Regions from separate parts of the Pseudobacteroides sp. genome, predicted to be linked through region 2. Evidence: predicted binding sites of a transcription regulator. Region 2 holds the regulator's gene; the other holds the start of a gene.
What was found. The regulator HrcA, encoded in region 2, represses chaperone genes, less so after heat shock. The targets are predictions, from matches to a motif close to TGTTAGCACTCNNNNNNNNNGAGTGCTAACA.

Region 1: VIO64_RS02035 (glycosidase) is a predicted target of HrcA. The motif match lies at 7,962-7,992, and genes of this name have one in related genera.

Annotation. Positions count from the first base shown of each region.
Region 1 covers NZ_DATCTU010000007.1:143,155-153,068, reverse strand. The annotation lists gene groL (chaperonin GroEL) at 1-1,615, opposite strand, end outside; gene VIO64_RS02060 (co-chaperone GroES) at 1,631-1,915, opposite strand; gene VIO64_RS02055 (phosphomannomutase/phosphoglucomutase) at 1,982-3,346, opposite strand; gene VIO64_RS02050 (glycosyl transferase) at 3,365-4,399, opposite strand; gene VIO64_RS02045 (glycosyltransferase family 4 protein) at 4,396-5,571, opposite strand; gene VIO64_RS02040 (sugar phosphate nucleotidyltransferase) at 5,671-6,714, opposite strand; gene VIO64_RS02035 (glycosidase) at 6,781-7,782, opposite strand; gene VIO64_RS02030 (hypothetical protein) at 8,165-8,443, shown strand; gene VIO64_RS02025 (FAD-dependent oxidoreductase) at 8,959-9,914, opposite strand, start outside.
Region 2 covers NZ_DATCTU010000108.1:6,869-16,782, forward strand. The annotation lists gene VIO64_RS17545 (ammonium transporter) at 1-689, opposite strand, end outside; gene lepA (translation elongation factor 4) at 1,202-3,013, shown strand; gene hemW (radical SAM family heme chaperone HemW) at 3,071-4,219, shown strand; gene hrcA (heat-inducible transcriptional repressor HrcA) at 4,374-5,423, shown strand; gene grpE (nucleotide exchange factor GrpE) at 5,462-6,064, shown strand; gene dnaK (molecular chaperone DnaK) at 6,088-7,950, shown strand; gene dnaJ (molecular chaperone DnaJ) at 8,125-9,258, shown strand; gene prmA (50S ribosomal protein L11 methyltransferase) at 9,317-9,914, shown strand, end outside.

The DNA.
Region 1 (9,914 bases), on a different contig from region 2:
CCATATCACCAGCAGGCATAGAAGGTGCTTTCTTCTTCTCAGGCTTTTCAGCTACAGCACTTTCGGTAGTCAGAATCATAGCTGCCACCGAAGCCGCATTCTGTAGCGCAGACCTTGTAACCTTGACAGGGTCTACAATACCGGCCTTGAACATATCCACATACTCTTCCTTAGCCGCATCAAAGCCTATTCCTTTATCGTTGTTCTTCACTTTTTCAACAATAACTGAGCCATCAATCCCGGCATTTATTGCAATCTGGCGGAGAGGCTCTTCAAGAGCCCTGAGTATGATGGACGCTCCAGTCTTCTCATCCCCATGGAGAGTGTTAACCAGCTCTTTGATGTCTGGAAGTGTATTGATATATGCTGTACCGCCGCCTGGAACAATACCTTCCTCCACAGCAGCCCTGGTTGCATTCAAGGCATCCTCCACCCTGTATTTCTTTTCCTTCATTTCTGTTTCGGTAGCTGCTCCCACTCTGATGACAGCTACACCTCCCGCAAGCTTAGCCAGTCTTTCGTTGAGCTTTTCCTTGTCGTAGCTTGAGGTGGTAAGCTCGATCTGCTTCTTGATGGATTCCACCCTGTCACGGATGGCCTTGGAATTTCCTGCACCATTTACAATAATGGTGTTTTCCTTTTGCACCTTGACAGATTTCGCCTTACCAAACCATTCTAGCTTGATTTCCTTTATGTTCATGCCAACCTCTTCTGATATGACTTCACCGCCTGTAAGGATAGCAATATCCCGAAGCATTTCCTTCCTTCTGTCACCAAAGCCCGGTGCTTTCACAGCCACACAGGTGAATGTGCCACGAAGCTTGTTGACCACAAGGGTTGCCAGTGCATCCCCTTCCACGTCCTCTGCGATCAGGAGCATTTTGCCGCCGTTTTTTACTACCAGCTCAAGGGCAGGAAGCAAATCCTGAACATTGTTTATCTTTTTGTCGGTAATGAGGATGTATGGGTCTTCCAGTAAAGCCTCCATTTTTTCATTGTCTGTAACCATATAGGGAGATACATAACCTTTGTCAAACTGCATTCCCTCGACAACTTCAATAATGGTGTCAGATGCCTTGTTCTCTTCAATGGTGATAACTCCCTCTGCTGTTACCTTTTCCATTGCATCTGCAATAAGCTGGCCAATTTTTTCATCCCCTGATGAGATGGTGGCTACAAAAGCCATGTCATCCTTGCCCTTCAGCTTCTGGCTGTTCTTTTTTATGCTTTCAACCGCTTTTTCAACTGCCTTTTCCATTCCCTTTTTCAATATAATGGGATTAGCCCCGGAGGCAACATTTTTAAGCCCCTCCCTCACAATAGCCTGTGCAAGAAGTGTAGCTGTGGTTGTTCCGTCACCGGCAATATCATTTGTTTTGCTGGCAACCTCCTTTACAAGCTGCGCCCCCATATTCTCATAAGGGTCTTCCAGCTCAATTTCCTTTGCTATGGTAACACCATCGTTGGTAATGGTAGGAGAACCGTATTTTTTCTCCAGCACCACATTTCTTCCTTTGGGTCCCAAGGTAACCTTGACGGCGTCTGCAAGCTTGTTTACACCTGCTTCAATGGATCTTCTCGCCTTTTCATCAAATGCAATTATTTTTGCAGCCATTATAAATCAACCTCCTTACTCGATTACTGCCAGGATATCATCCTGCTTCGCTAAAAGATATTTTTCGTTATCCAGCTTGACCTCTGTTCCGGCATATTTGCTGTAAAGAACCCGGTCACCTTTTTTCACAACCATTTTAATTTCCTTTCCATCCTTCACCTCACCCGGACCGATTTCAACCACCTCAGCCATATAGGGCTTTTCCTTGGCGTTGGACGGAAGCACAATTCCGCTTTTTGTTGTTTCTTCACTTTCAATTTCCTTCAAGAGTACCCTGGTACCCAGCGGTTTAATGTTCATAAATCAACCGACTCCTTTCGTATGCTTTTTATTTAAATTTAGTATATTGTTAAAAGCTTGATGCTTTTAAGCCACCTTCAACGGGCAGATTGAATCGGATATTTCCTTTTTTATCTGCTCAAGACGCTCGGGAGTTCTGGCCTCGCACCGCACGATAAGCTCAGGACCTGTATTTGACGCTCTGACCAACCCCCAGCCGTCACCAAACTGTACACGAACTCCATCTATATCAATGATGTTATTGCCTGAAGCCTTAAAATATGTTTTTGCCTTGCCCACATAAAAGAGCTTTTCTTCCTCTGTGCACTCAACCCTGATTTCAGGGGTTGCATAGGTTTTAGGCACATCTGCCAAAAGCTCGCTTAAGGACTTGCTGCTTCCAGACAGGATTCTTAATAGCCTTGCACATGCATAGAATGCATCATCATACCCGAAATACTCATCCGCAAAGAACATATGTCCGGACATTTCTCCGGTAAATACTGCATTAATTTCCTTCATTTTTGCCTTTATGAGAGAATGGCCGGTCTTGTAGAATATAGGCTGCCCTCCGAGTCTTTTTACCTCGTCCACCAGTGTTTCGGAGCACTTCACCTCAACAATGGCAGGAGTGCCTGGGTGCTTGGGCAGTATCTCCCTCCAGAAAAGGATCATCAGCATGTCTCCCCATATGATGTTACCCTGGTTGTCAACAACCCCAAGCCGGTCTCCATCCCCGTCAAAGCCTACCCCAAGATCTGCCTTGTTGGCCTTGACAGCCTTTATTAAATCCTTTAGGTTTTCCGGCTTTACCGGGTCGGGAAAATGGTTGGGGAAATCCGGGTTGGAATCGCAATAAAGGGGTATAGCCTCACAGCCCAACTCCTTAAGAAGCTTGGGTGCAAAAAGCCCCGCTGTACCATTGCCGCAGTCTACCACAACCTTGAGCCTACGTCCCGGAAGCTTGATTTTTTCCTTTACCATACTTATATAGTCCTTCACAGGAGATTGTACAGTCAGCTTTCCCTGTCCGCTATCAAAATCATCCTCTTGAATCATCCTTTTGATATCCTGTAGCTCTTCACCATATAATGTCCTGCCGTCATACTGCACCTTGAAGCCGTTATATTTTGCAGGGTTATGGCTTGCCGTAATCATAATGCCTGATTTTATGTTATATAGGTGTGTGGCGTAGTAGAATATGGGGGATACCACCACTCCGATATCCTTTACATTTATGCCTGTATCCAGAAGCCCCTTTACCAAGCTGTTGAAGAGCTCGGGAGAGGATTTCCTGTTATCCTTACCTACAACAGCTTCTATCTCCCCTTTTCTTTTGATATAGGTTCCAAAGGCTTTTCCGATAAGCTCTGCGTCCTTTGCCGTCAAATCTTCATTGTATATACCCCGTATATCGTATTGTCTGAAAATTCCTTCGTTTATACTGCTCATTTTGCCTCACTCCTTTTCTCACACATTAACCTCAGATATTTTCATATACGATATTACATACGAAACAAGGCTTTCCGCTCCCATATTCAGGTTTACACCCTGCTGGGTCAGTCCGTCATAGCAGCCTCCCGTTTCGCTGTCGACAAGGCTGATTCCCTTGGAGTTGACACCCTCGTACCATGCATGACAGCTTTTCGCCTTATGTAAATATTTCTTTTTTCCGGTTGCTTCATAAGCCTCCAGATAGGTTAAAACTCCTTCACAGGCTTCCACCGTCTGCTCATCGAACTCAGCCGGGTGCCCTCCCTTCAAAAGCCATCCATTACAGCCTACAGGCTTGAAATATCCATCCTTAAAGGTTACCCCGCCAAGAAACTCCAGGCTTTCCTCGGCTATATCAAGAAATCTCTTTTCTCCTGTAGCCCTGTAAGCAGATATGAGCGACCATGGAAGAACATTATTGCAATATGCTACAATATTCTCAAACCACTTCCAATCTCCGTCCCTGTACTCCTCATACTGGCGGCAAAGGGACTGAGCTGCTTCAAAAACAAGCCTTCTCGCATCTTCGCCTTCAAGGTGGGAAAGACCTATGATGGAATATGCCTTTGCCCTTGGTGAATTGAGAGAAGTCACATGAGGCATCGCATTTTTTAGTATATGTGCAAGCCCGTACTTAACCCCTTTAGGGGTATATTCATTGAAAAGCGCAAATCCCAACGCCCACAGACATCTACCAAAGCAATCCTCCGAGCCTTCCTCCTCAAGCCATTTCCTGTCATAGCTCATAAAGTTTTTAAATTTGCCCTCTTTATTTTGTGCGTTTAATATAAAGGATGCATACCTATAAACAAGATCAAGGTATTTCTTCTTTTCATATCTGCCATACAGCATCAGTGCCATAATCAATGCTCTGGCATTGTCATCAGTTGTATAGCCATGGTTCGGGTCTGGAATGGAATATTTTGAGTGCTGCAGCATTCCGGTATCATCGGTTAGCCGGAAGATGTGGTCGTCCTTCAAAACTTCACTAATATAAAGCCTTCCCATCATACCACCATGCTGCCCACAAGCTTCATTTCTTCAAGAGTATCTATAAAGAGCTTTGTATAATGATTTGCAACATTACCCCACATCATAGTCCTGCCAACACTCAAGGTCCGTCTTTCCATTTCCTTTTTAGCTTCTGGATTTTTTAATACATACTTGATATGTCTTGCCAGTGAATGGGCATCGTTAAACTCTGCCAGAAGTCCTCTGCCCTCTGAAAGCATTTCCTTTGCATAACTGTAAGGTGTGGATACTATGACCCTTCCATACCCGACAGCGTAAGCCAGGGTTCCGCTGACTGCTTGATCTTTTCCAAGGTACGGTGTCATGTAGATGTCCGACAACTGGAGATAGTGTATAATTTCATCCTTTGAAAGGTATTTATCTACAAACCATACATGCTCCTTTATTCCTAGCCTGTCTACCAATTCCATCAGCTTTTCCCTGTATTCTTCGCCCGACTCTTTTTTTACACATGGGTGTGTCTGTCCAAGAATCAGGTAGACAATGTCCTTATGCTCCTTAGCCACCTTTGCAATGGCTTCTATGCCATATTCCAGCCCTTTGCCTGGACTTAAAAGTCCGAAGGTGCTGACAACGCTACGACCCGAAAGACCTTGCTTTTCTTTCAGAGTATCTCTTGACTCGAGAATCCTGTAGGGTACACCATGGTGTATCACCTCTATTTTTGACGGGTCTATACCATAAACCTTCTCAAGGATAGGCTTTGTATTTTTTGCCATAGTGATAATCTTAGCACTTTTTTCGCCAAGCAGCTCCAGTATTTCCCTTTGCTTTTCAGAAGGTCTGGGAAGTACTGTGTGAAGTGTGGTGACAAATGGTATTTGCAGGTTGTCAACCAGGTCAAGTATGTATTCGCCTGCCTCTCCACCAAATATGCCGTACTCATGCTCTATTACAAGAAGCTCTATATTTGAATTGTTAATAGCCTCTGCTGTGTTGATATAGCTTTCCCTGTCATGCTGCCAAAGCTCCATGATAACCCTGTCGCTGTAGCTGTAATCATTATTACTCACGGCGATAACCTTTGGCTTATTTAAAAGACTAACGTTATCAAGCTCCCTTACAAGGTCCTGGGTAAAGGTTGCAAGTCCGCATTCCCTTGAAGGGTAAGTACTTAAAAATGCCACATTCCGTATTCTGTTTGAAACCATGCCCAAACCTCCTTTTTATTGTTGTAAGAGACACACCTCTCTGAAAGTATTCCTTTTACGTTGAGGAATGTCCACATTTTTTCGCTAAAGCTGTCTTTTCTACACTGCTATCGGATGACTGAAGTTTTCTGTCAAAACAGTATTATACTCTTCACTATTTCGATCAACTCTGCAATTGGACATAACCACTGAGTTTACAACCGATGCTCCGCCTCCGACATGAACATGATCCCAGACCACACTTCCTACAACCTTGGCACCCATGCCAACTGAAGAGTCATCGCACAAGGCAGTATCCGGGCCTATAACTGCAAAGGAGCCGATTTCAACATTATCCCCTATATACACTGGCCCGATTATCTTTGCGTTATGGCTTATCTTCGCCGTCTTGCTGATGCATTGCAGATTTTTGTTAAAGTCATGGTTACCAATCTGCAAATTCCCTTCAAGGATATCATTATGAGCCTTAAGGTATTTTTCGGGTGTACCCAGGTCAAGCCAATAGGAGCACCGGTTATAAACTGCTATCTTAAATCCTTTTTGAAGGAGCAGCGGATATGTTTCCCTTTCAATGGACACTGCCCTTCCAGAAGGAATTTCGTCCAAAAGCTGCGGTTCAAATATATACACACCTGCATTGATCAGGTTGGAGCTGCTTTCATGGGGCTGGGGCTTTTCCTTGAAGGCAGTAACGAATCCGTTTTTATCATGCTCAATCACTCCATAGGCTGAAGGATTGTCAACCTGCGTTACCGCAATGGTTGCAAGGGCTCCCTTTTCCTTGTGGAAACGTATCATTTCAGAGATATCAATGTCGCTTAGGATATCTGCATTAAATACCAGGAAGGTGTCATTGAAAAATCTCTGTGCATTTTTGATTGCACCAGCGGTGCCCAAAGGCACATCCTCGGAGATATAGCTGATTTTCACTCCCAGTTTTCTTCCGTCTTCAAAATACTTCTCAATTTTATGAGGCTTGTAGCAGGTGCTCAGTACAATCTCATCAACACCATGCTTTTTAAGGTTTTCAATATTCCTTTCTAAAAGAGGCTTGCCCATAATTGGCACCATTGGCTTAGGCAAGTCATCTGTAATTGGTTTTAATCGGGTTCCTAACCCACCTGCTAAAAATAATGCCTTCATATGTATTCCTCCCATCTTAGTCAGTTAGTATATAATTACATTATTGCATTATGTGTAATACAAGCTTTACATATTAGCTTTTGGCTCAGGACACTTTTTGATATATTCCAGCAAATCCTTCAGATTGGTGGTTGCCATGGCAATACAGGTGTCTGCTGCACCATAATACATCTTGATTTCCCCTGTTTTTTCGTCATATACCCACCCACAGGGGAACACTACATCATCTACGTCCCCTTCTCTTTCATAGAACTCATGGGGGCCAAATACCCACTCATCACTTCTCCGCAATACCCTGAAGGGGTTTTCAAGGTCCAAAAGGGCGAGTCCAAGCCTGTATATGGCTCCGGCTGCAGTCTGTCGTACTCCATGGTAAAGTATGAGCCAGCCTTCAGGAGTTTCAAGGGGAGGTGTGTTAAGTCCCACCTTGTTTGCATCCCACCATCCGCCTTGTCTTGCATCAATCAGTATCTGGTGTTCTCCCCAATATTTAAGGTCATCCGACCGTGACACCCATATATGAGCACCCGGTCCATGGTGTGCAGGAATGGGTCTATGTATAAGCAGCCATTTACCGTTAATTCTTTTCGGGAACAGTGCAGCATCCTTGTCCTCCGGCGGCATTACAGGTCCCAATCTCTCATAGCTTTCAAAATCCTTCGTTAAGGCCATTGAAACCAAGGGGCCGCCTTTTGAGTAGGCAGTATATACAACAGCATACTTCCTAAGCTCCTCCACCCAGGTAATCCTCGGGTCCTCAATACCCCATTCCTCCTCGGGATATCTCTCCGAATCAGGCTCGAGGGTGGGCTTTTCATCTATCACCCAATTGTTTATACCGTCATCGCTGACAGCCTTCGTTAGATGAGAAAATCCTCTCCTATCCTCAACCCTTGCCAGAAGCAGAACCTTGCCGTTATACATGGTTGCTGCAGGGTTAAATACTGTATTTGCAGCATAGGGCCAATCCTTTGATGAGAGAATTGGATTGCCGGGATTCCTTTTAAAAAGCTCCCTATAGGAATGCCTGTCAGAGCTGATAAGCTTTGTCTCAAACCTGTTTGTCATCAGCATTTCACTCCTCTGTACAACATCATCGTAATTGCGTTTTAAGTATTTCATGCGTTTTAATATTCCATAATCAAAAAAGCGCTTTAAAACCCCCTCTAGTTTTAAGATAAAATATCGATAACGAATTAACGCCATAAATATAAGTATCAAAAGTTAAAAGGAATATTAAAACGCTTTATTAGCACTCAACGCCATCGAGTGCTAATAATATTTTATTAAGTTCATTTTTTTCTGTCAAGATATTTTTAAAAAATTTTATAATTTTTTATGTCATTTTTTTTGCTAAGTTTGTTCTCCTTCAAAAATCACATAATAGAAGAAAAGATTTCACGAAATAAAATACTCGTTTTATGTACATACTGTATTCAGAGGTGATGTTATGACTTCACAATTTGAAGTTGACAAGTGGATAGATGAGTTAAAAAAGGATGCTAAGTTTAAAAGTCTTTGGGAATACTCTGAAAAATACGATAGCCCACAAATTGAAAAAATAAGAAGAAAACATATAAAAAAAAAATGGATAATCGGCTCTTCTCTGAATAAATGCTATTTTTTAACCATAGCAACTGATTTAGCTGGCTTTGGACATCTTGACTTAGCCAATTTTAATCATCTTTACAGCAAAATATATATATATTATAGGGAGGCTTTGGTGTAGTTATAAGATATGAAAGAAAGAGGTTATTCCATTAGAGAAATTGACTTTGCAGGAAAGGTATAGTGGTAAGGAGTTCAGTATTGTTGCTCCCGGAACAAGGCTTTCACAATTACCTTTTAAAGCTAAAAAGCTATATAAAAATCAACCTAAACAATTCATAAGGCCAGTTTCCAATGCTTTCGCAGCCCCAGTCCAGGTTCATTAAAGATAATGCATACCCCTATTCAAAATTTAAGATTTTTGAATAGGGGTATGCATTATCTTTAAAAAAAGACCTCAAACAAGAGCAAAACGAGCAAAATTTTGTTTAGAGATTGCCCATAAAACAACGAAAGCCACTGAAATCAGTGACTTTGCATTGTATTAAAAAGTTTGTTATTATTTGTCTAATAACTATAATTTTGATACAATTTAACGGAAATCGAGTTCTGCTAAAAGGTTTGATTAACGCTAAAAAGTATAGAATTTCCGCTAAAAGGTTTGATTATTGCCAAAAGGTTTGAACACCCTTTACTTTATTTTGAACTATTACCATTTGACCTCCATTTACTAAAAGTTTTGTGTCCTCCCGAGATATTGTATACCCTATTAAATCCCTTGTTAATCAGTATATTCTGAGCTGCATTGCCTGTAACACCTTTATTGCAGTATGTAATTGTGATTAAATCTTTGTCCATTTCTTCAACTCGGTTTCTTAATTTTTCATGTGGAATATTAACAGCCGTATCAACATGGTCTTTATCATATTGCTTTGAAACTCTTGCATCCACCAAATTATATTTTTCACCGGAAGTAATAAGAGTATCAAGCTCCTTGGCTGTAATTAATGGGCGTCCCTTATTAATTGCATTGTCAAGAATCATACCCGTATACATGACAGGGTCTTTTGTGGTTGAGAAGGGTGGTGCATAAGCCAAGTCCAGATGGAACAAGTCCTCTGCTTTAGCCCCAAAGGTTATAGCTGTGACAAATACATCAATTCTCTTATCGACTCCATCTTCGCCAATAATCTGTACGCCCAAAAGTCTACCAGTGTTTCTATCGGCAACAGCCTTGATGACAATCTCTTTACCACCCATGTATTCAGGTTTATTAGGCTTAATATTATGGCACACCTGGACATCCAATCCCAGCTCTATTGCTTCACGTTCTGATAATCCTGTCTGCGCGACAGCCAAATCAAACATCTTAAAAATCCCTGTACCAAGAACTCCTCTGAATTCAAGGGAGCCCCCTGTAACACAATCTCCGGCAATTCTTCCTGTTTTATTGGCAGTAGAACCAAGTGGTCTATAAACTGGTTTACCTGTCACAAGCTGATATTGCTCAATACAATCACCACAGGCATAAATATCTGAGTCACTTGTCTGCATCATTTTATTTACCTTGATGGCTCCAGTGTGACCAAGTTCAAGGTTTGCAGATTTTGCAAGTTCAACATTTGGTCTCACACCGGTAGCTATAATAATTA
Region 2 (9,914 bases):
GGGTTGAAGCCAAACCAGCCGAACCAGAGGATAAAGGCTCCCAAAGCTGCCAACGGTAAGCTGTGGCCTGGTATTACATTTACAGAACCATCTTTTTTATATTTACCGATTCTCGGACCAAGGACGAGGACTGCTGCAAGAGAAGCCCATCCCCCCACAGAGTGAACTGCAGCTGAGCCTGCGAAATCAAGCATGCCCATTTTTGCGAATAACCCTTCGGGATTCCAGATCATATGACCTGCTATGGGATAAATAACAGCTGTTGCAAGAAAACTGAAAATCATGTAGGGAAGAAACTTCATTCTTTCCGCTACTGCTCCCGAAACTATAGTTGCAACTGCTACAGCGAAAGCTGCCTGGAACATCCAGTAGACTTCAACAGGCAATCCGAGATTCTTTAACAACGGCAGGTTACTCATATCACCCATGGCAAAGAAGCCTGTTGTTCCGATTATGCCGAATTTGTCCAAGCCATACATAAGTGCAAAGCCTAAAACCCAATAGCCCAACAACCCTGAGCAGCAATCAATAAAAACCTTCATAATAATATTAAGGGAATTTTTAGCCCTTACAAACCCTGCTTCCAGCATAGCGAATCCTGCTTCCATAAAGAAAACCAAAGCTGCACACAACAAGACCCAGACGGTGTTTATGCCGCCTCCTAAAATTTGGAGATTGAGATCGTTCATATTAATATCACCTTTCCAAAGTACTTAATATTAAATTTCTCCTTCAACCCCATTGTTTCTGGAAATATAGATAGATTAGCCTGAGAAAATAATATGGCGGGATACAGGCCTACCCGGCATAAAGGAGGAAAAACAATCATTGTCTTCCTTCTTAGATATGAATGAACCACACTGTAAGTTGTTAAAATATGTGGTATCCATAAAAATGTAGGTTTCGACGTCTTAGTCGATATTGAAGTTACATCTGTGTAAAGAAAACATCATTGAATTTTACATTAATATTATAACGTCATACCCAATGTTTTGCAATAAACATTTTATTGCTTGTGAGTATATTAAAAAAGATTAATTACTTTTAATCTATTCACCTTGTTTTTGTTATGTTATAATAAAAAGCTGGATACAATCAATTAATGCACAAAATATTACCGAGCTTAGATTTAAAAATAAATTAATTATTATGTATTTAAATTATTACTATATATTAATGAAACCTTTGGAGGATTTTATTGATGGCAAGCGAAAGACAAAAGAAAATAAGAAATTTTTGTATAATAGCACATATTGATCATGGGAAATCAACTCTAGCAGACAGAATGCTGGAGAAGACCGGGGTTTTGACTCTGAGAGAAATGGAAGATCAGGTTCTTGATAATATGGATATTGAAAGAGAACGCGGTATTACCATCAAGGCTCAGGCTGTTAGGATGGTATATAAAGCCAGCGATGGAGAAGAGTATATATTTAACCTGATTGATACACCAGGTCATGTAGACTTTAACTACGAGGTTTCAAGAAGTTTGGCGGCATGTGAGGGTGCAATACTGGTTGTGGATGCTGCACAGGGGATTGAAGCACAGACCCTTGCAAATGTTTATCTTGCCTTGGAACATAACCTGGAAATCCTTCCTGTTATTAATAAGATTGATTTGCCAAGTGCCCAGCCCGATGTGGTAAAAAAGGAGATTGAGGATATAATAGGCCTTGATGCAAGCGAGGCTCCAATGGTTTCTGCCAAAAACGGGCTTAATATTGAAGCGGTTCTTGAGAGTGTAGTTAAGGCGGTTCCATGTCCCGATAATGATGAAAGTGCTCCGCTGAAGGCTCTCATATTCGATTCTTACTATGACAGCTATAAGGGGGTTATTGTTTATGTGAGGATAAAGGAAGGCAGCGTAAAGGTTGGAGATCAAATAAGGATGATGTACACCGGTAAGGAATTCGTTGTTACCGAAGTAGGATATTTCAGGCCAGGATCACTTTTTTCATCCGGAGAGCTTTTAGCGGGAGAGGTTGGCTATATTGCAGCCAGTATAAAAAATGTCCGAGATACCAGGGTAGGTGATACTGTAACCCTATCAAATAACCCTACGAAAGAGCCTTTGCCCGGTTATAAAAAGGTAAATTCAATGGTTTTCTGTGGTATATACCCGGCTGACGGATCAAAATATGGAGATTTGAGGGATGCCCTAGAAAAACTACAGCTTAACGATGCATCACTAAGTTTTGAACCGGAGTCATCCATTGCACTTGGATTCGGTTTTAGATGCGGATTTTTGGGTCTTTTGCATATGGAGATTATTCAGGAAAGGCTTGAAAGGGAATATGATCTGGACCTGGTGACAACAGCACCAAGTGTTATTTATAAAATCAACAAATCTGACGGGACAACCATATTCATCGACAACCCGTCCAACTTACCGCCGACTGCAGAAATCAGCTCAATGGAAGAACCTATGGTTAAGTGCTCCATTATGCTTCCTACCGAGTATGTGGGCAGTGTTATGGATCTCAGTCAGGAAAGACGCGGCATATATAAGGATATGAAATACATTGATGAGGGAAGGGTAATGCTTTTATATGAAATGCCCCTAAATGAAATAATATATGACTTTTTTGATGCTCTAAAATCCAGGTCAAGAGGTTATGCTTCGTTGGATTATGAGCTAATGGGATACACGCCTTCTACCCTAGTAAAACTGGACATACTGCTAAATGGAGATATAGTTGATGCCCTTTCGTTTATTGTTCATACTGAAAAGGCTTATGCAAGGGGAAGAAGAATAGCGGAAAAGCTTAAGGAGTCAATACCCAGGCAGCAGTTTGAAATCCCCATACAGGCTTGTATCGGAGGAAAGATAATTGCAAGGGAGACCGTAAAGGCTTACAGAAAAGACGTTCTTTCAAAGTGCTACGGCGGGGACATAACCAGAAAGAAAAAGCTTCTTGAAAAGCAAAAAGAGGGTAAAAAGAGGATGAGACAGGTTGGAAGTGTAGAAGTCCCTCAAGAAGCATTTATGACCGTTTTGAAGCTGGATACTTAAAAAAATTTTCTGCTGCTACTATATATTTTTTAATTTATTATTTCTATTGGAGCTATTATGGAAAAGAGTATTGGGCTTTATATACATGTTCCTTTTTGTAAATCAAAATGCTATTATTGCGATTTTAATTCCTTTTCCAATAAGAGCGAGTTGGTCGAAGCCTATTTTGAGGCATTAAAAAAAGAAATAATCATTTATGGTGAAAGAGCAGAGGGATATGAAGTAAAGACTGTTTTTATAGGTGGTGGAACGCCTTCGAGTGTGGATTCCCGATATATTGAGGATGTTGTAAGGTTGTGCCGCCAGCACTTTAAAATTGCAGCAGATGCAGAGATAAGCCTCGAATCAAATCCCGGAACATTATCAGAAGATAAGCTGAGAGCATATAAATATATAGGAATAAACAGACTGAGTATCGGACTTCAGGCGTGGCAAAACAGGCTGTTAAAGAACATCGGAAGGGTTCACAGCATAGAAGAGTTTGTCGATAATTATAAGCTTGCAAGAGAGATTGGATTTAATAATATTAATATAGATATGATTTTTTCTCTTCCCCATCAAACATTGGAGGATTGGGCAGAGACGGTTAATAATGTAGCAGATTTAGGACCGGAGCATATATCCTGCTATAGTCTTAAAATAGAAGAGAATACTGTTTTTTGGGAAAAGTATGAGCATGGAGAGATTGATGAAATAGATGACCATACGGACAGAGAAATGTATTATCTTGCCAAAAGACAACTGGCAGGGCATGGTTATGGCATGTACGAAATATCCAATTTTGCACTGGAAGGCTATGAATGCAAGCACAACCTTATATATTGGAAGGCGAAAGAATATTTAGGACTTGGAGCAGGTGCGCACTCATACTTTAACAAAAAAAGATATAATAACCTTTATAATATAGAAGATTATATTAAAAATTATATGGAATATGAGGGTAAATATATAGAAGGAGAAGCAATTATAGATGAAGCAGAAAGCATGTCGGAATATATTATTCTTGGAATGAGGCTTACCTGCGGCATCTCTCAGTCAGAGTTCAAGGGAAGATATGGAATTGAAATAATGGATAAGTTTGGAGGTAAGTTTAAAAAATTAATTGGCAAAGGATTGGTCGAGCACAAAGCTGGAAGACTCTTGCTTACACAAACAGGACTGGACTACGCAAATCAGGTGTTTATGGAGTTTATAGATATAGATTAACCACATATCATATAGAAAGAGTTACCCATCAATATGATATTTGTAATTCTTGGGATTTTAGCATAAAATACTTGACAAATAACTGCCATGGGGATATATTTAAATTATAATTAGCACTCAATAAAGTAGAGTGCTAACAAAGGGGAGCTGGAACATGTACTTGGATGATAGAAAAAGAAGAATCCTTCAAGCTATTATTGATGACTACATTGACACAGCAGAACCTATCGGTTCAAGGACAATCGCAAGGAAACATGAGCTTGGTTTGAGTTCTGCTACTATTAGAAACGAAATGGCGGATTTGGAGGAAATGGGTTTTTTAGCACAGCCCCATACTTCTGCCGGTAGGATTCCTTCTGACAAAGGCTATAGACTATATGTCAATGAGTTGATGAAAGAAAAGGTATTGTCTACTGAAGAAGCTGACTCAATAAAACAGGCATTGGAAGTGCGGATTAATGAGATGACTCAACTTATAAGGCAGGCATCGATGATAATGTCGAAGATCACAAAATATACATCGATTGCAATTGCTCCGCAGTTGAAAAAGAGCATTCTGAAGGCTGTACAGGTTGTGCCCGTTCAGCCGGGCAGAGCACTTGTTATAGTGGTTACAAGTGCAAATGTGGTTAGGAATAGCTTTATTAAAATTCACGATAATGTTACTGCAGACTTGCTGATAATGCTGTCAAATGTATTAAACAGTAAGTTAAATGGTCTTACTATAGATCAGATAAGCAACAATATAATGCTGGAAATAGAGAAGGAATTAGGGGTTACGAAGGAAATATTAATACCGATAATAGACGGTATAATAGATTCTATAAACAATATAGATTATTCTGATGTTTATTTGGAAGGTACTACTAACATACTTAACTTTCCGGAGTTCATGGATATTGTAAAAGCAAAGGAATTTTTAAATGTTCTGGACGAAAAAGAAAAGATATACAAGATTCTTAACAACAAAAATATTGATGATAGTATAGGCGTACAAATAGGTACAGAGAATGATATTCAACAGATAAAGGATTGCAGCCTGGTTACGGCAACATACAGTATCGGCAATATTGTACTTGGAACTATAGGCGTAATTGGGCCTACCAGAATGGAGTATGCAAAGGTTATTTCTTCGATGAATTTCCTTAAAAGGAAGTTAAATGAAGAAATACTAAAATATATTGGTGATTTGGATGACAGCTAAACTACAAACAATATACGGGGAGGGCGGAACAATACGATATGGGTATATTTACAAACGGTAATGACAAGAAGGATAATCAAAAGGAAACACCAAACCCATCGATGGAAAATGAAAGCACTACTTCGGGTTTGAATGATCAGGAAACAGCAAGCAGTAACAGTGATAATGCTTCTGGTACTGATGAAATAAAGGCAATGCTCGAGCAAAAGAGTAAACAGTGTGATGAGTATTTTAATATGCTCCAGCGCACTGCTGCCGAATTTGATAATTATAAAAAGAGGACAGCAAAAGAAAAAGAGGCACTTTATTGGGATGCTGTAGGAGAAACTGTATTAGCCATGCTTCCTGTTGTTGATAATTTTGAGAGGGCTATAAAAGCAGCTGAAAATGATCCGGCTACAAACAGTTCTTTCAAAGAAGGCATGGAACTTGTGTACAGACAGCTTAAGGATGCACTGAAGGATTTGGGCGTTGAGGAAATTAAATCCATAGGGGAAAACTTTGATCCTCAACTACATAATGCTGTTATGCATATTGAGGACGATTCATATGGGGATAGTACAATTGTTGAGGAGTTTCAGAAGGGTTACGTTTTAAAAGATAAAATAATTCGTCATAGTATGGTTAAGGTGGCTAACTGATTATTTAGAGGAGGATAGATTATATGGCAAAAGTAATAGGAATAGATTTAGGAACAACAAATTCATGTGTAGCGGTTATGGAAGGTGGAGAACCTGTCGTAATACCAAATCCAGAAGGCAGCAGAACTACTTCTTCAGTTGTTGCGTTTTCAAAAACAGGCGAAAGACTGGTAGGACAGGTGGCTAAACGTCAGGCTATAACAAATCCTGACAGAACAGTAATATCAATCAAAAGGGATATGGGAACAGACAGAAAGGTTAAGATTGACGATAGCCAGTACACCCCCCAGGAAATATCTGCTATGATACTGCAAAAGCTTAAAGCTGATGCAGAGGCATTTCTTGGAGAAAAAATAACTCAGGCTGTTATTACAGTTCCTGCATATTTCAGTGACTCCCAGAGACAGGCAACAAAGGATGCAGGTAAAATAGCAGGTCTGGAAGTTCTAAGAATTATCAATGAACCTACTGCTGCAGCTTTGGCATATGGTCTTGATAAGGAACATGACCAGAAAATACTGGTATTTGACTTGGGTGGAGGAACCTTTGACGTATCCATTCTTGAAATAGGCGATGGGGTTTTTGAAGTTCTTGCTACACATGGTAACAATAGACTCGGCGGCGACGACTTTGATCAGAGGGTCATGGATTATCTTGCCGATACATTTAAAAAGGAAAACGGCATAGACTTAAGAAATGACAAGATGGCTCTCCAGAGATTGAAGGAAGCTGCAGAAAAAGCTAAAATAGAGCTTTCAGGTGTAACAACTACAAATATAAACCTTCCTTTTATAACTGCTGATGCAACAGGACCTAAGCACCTTGATGTTACGCTTACAAGGGCCAAGTTTGATGAGATTACTGCAGATCTGGTTGAAAAGACTATGGAGCCAACAAGGCAAGCGATGAAAGATGCAGGACTTAGTGTAGATAAAATAGATAAAATACTGTTGGTAGGTGGATCAAGCAGAATTCCTGCTGTTCAGGAAGCTGTTAAGAAGTACCTTGGTAAAGAGCCTTTTAAAGGTATCAACCCTGACGAATGTGTGGCAGTAGGTGCTTCTATTCAGGCAGGGGTATTGACTGGAGAAGTTAAAGACCTTCTTCTTTTAGATGTTACGCCATTGTCACTCGGTATTGAGACATTAGGCGGAGTATGTACAAAGCTTATTGAAAGAAATACTACAATACCTGCCAAAAAGAGCCAGGTATTCTCAACTGCTGCTGACGGACAGACCAGCGTTGAGATCCACGTTTTACAGGGCGAAAGGGAAATGGCCCAGTATAACAAAACCCTCGGAAGATTCCAGCTTACAGGAATTCCTCCTGCACCTAGAGGCGTGCCTCAGATTGAAGTTACATTTGATATAGATGCCAACGGTATAGTTCATGTTTCTGCAAAGGATCTTGGTACTGGAAACGAACAGAAGGTTACTATTACTGCTTCTACGAATCTGTCCGATGATGAAATAGATAAAGCAGTAAAAGAAGCTGAAAAATATGCTGCTGAAGATAAGAAGAAAAAGGAAGAAGTGGATATCAGAAATAACGCCGATTCTATGGTATTCCAGTGTGAAAAGCAGCTTAACGAGCTTGGTGATAAGCTAAGTTCCGAGGATAAAGCGAAAATACAGGATGAAGTTAATAAGGTTAAGGAAGCACTTAAGGGCACCGATACCGAAAATATTAAGAAGGCAACAGAAGCTTTGACACAAGCTTTCTACGAAATTTCTTCAAAAATGTATCAGAATACCGGAGCAGGGGCTGATGGGGCTGCTGGTGCAGGTTTTGATCCTGGTGCAGCAGCACAGGGAGGACCTGAAATGGGAGGTTCCGATAACGTATATGACGCTGACTACAAGGTTGTTGATGAGGACAATAAATAATATTTAATAAAAAAATAGGCCAAAGTCATGGGTTAGACATCGGGAAACTTATATCACCGCGGATTTTCAAGATACAAAGCTGCCTGGCGGTTTTGAAAGTTACCCCCATGTCTCACTTATGGCTTTGGCTATTGTAATGTATAAGGTTATAGACTATAGATTGGAGTTGATAGGATGGCTGATAAGAGAGATTACTATGAAATCCTCGAATTGGATAAGGGAGCATCCGATGCAGATATAAAAAAGGCATACAGAAAGCTTGCTAAAAAATATCATCCTGATGTAAATCCAGGTGATAAGACTGCTGAAGCTAAATTCAAAGAAATTAACGAGGCCTATGAGGTGTTAAGCGATTCTCAAAAAAGGACCCGTTATGATCAGTATGGTCATGCCGGAACTGATCCAAACGGCTTTGGTGGTTTTGGAGGCGGCGGCTTTAGTGACTTCGACTTTGGTGGAATCGGTGATATTTTTGAGACTTTCTTTGGCGGTGGCAGGTCTTCAAGGGGCAAGAGCGGACCGCAAAAAGGCAATGATTTGAAGTATTCCATGGAAGTTGCCTTTGAAGAAGCAGCTTTTGGAACTGAAAAAGAGATTTCCCTAAATAGAATGGAAAATTGTACAACATGTAATGGAAGCGGAGCAAAGCCAGGGACAACACCTTCAACATGTAAGCAGTGTAATGGTTCCGGCCAGGTTCAATACAAGCAGAGCACGCCATTCGGACAGTTTGTAAATGTTCGGGCTTGCGATGCATGCCGTGGGGAAGGGAAAATCGTAAGCGACCCATGTAATACATGTAATGGTAAGGGAAAAACAAGAAAGAGTGTTAAATTAAAGATTAAAATTCCGCAGGGTATAGACGATGGGCAAACCATATCACTGAGGGGAGAAGGAGAGCCTGGTTCAAAGGGTGGTCCGCGGGGTGATTTGTATATAAACGTCAGGGTCAAGGCCCATGCACTGTTTACAAGGCAGGGGAATGACATTATTTGCGACATGCCCATTACCTTTGTGCAGGCGGCTTTAGGCTGCGAACTGGAGGTGCCCACACTTGACGGAAAGGTAAAATATACCATTCCGGAAGCTACTCAGACGGCAACAGTTTTCAGACTTAAAGGAAAAGGTGTGCCTTATTTGAGGGGAAATGGCAGAGGCGATCAATATGTACGTGTTAATATAGAGGTCCCCAAAAAGCTTAATGAAAATCAGAAGGCATTGCTGAGAGAATTTGCAGAGGTAAGCGAAGAAACCCATGAACAGAGAAAAAGCTTTTTTGAAAAAATGAAAGATGCACTTGGAATGTAAAGCTTTGATTGCCAAACCTATTGCATTTTAAAAAAGTTTCAGGAAGAAAGAGGATAAGATGAAGTGGTATGAAATTATTATAAATACAACAGAAGAAGCAAGTGATGCTATGTCGGAAATGCTTACTTCAATAGGAGCCGGCGGGGTTGCCATTGAAGACCCCAATGATATCAGAAAGGAGCTTCTAAAGCCTGGTACTTTGGATTATGCAGACCAGGCGTTTTTTGACAATTTAGGCGAAGATGTTAAAATTAAAGCCTATTTTTCTAATGAAAAGAACCTTAATGAATTAATCGGATTAATTAATGAGAAAATAAATTTTATAGGAAATTTTCTTGACACAGGTAAAGGTTATATGGGATACAATGAGGTTGATGACGAGGATTGGGCGACCTCATGGAAAAAATACTACAAGCCGATAAAAATAGCTGAAAGGGTAGTTATTAAACCATCATGGGAACAGTATGAAGAATCCGGTGGTGATATTGTAATTGAGCTTGATCCTGGAATGGCTTTTGGTACAGGGACACATGAAACAACCATGATGTGTGCACAGCTGCTGGAGAAGTACTTGAAGGATGGCGACAGCATTTTGGATTTAGGCTGTGGTACCGGAATACTGTCAATCATAGCATATAAGCTTGGGGCAAAAGATA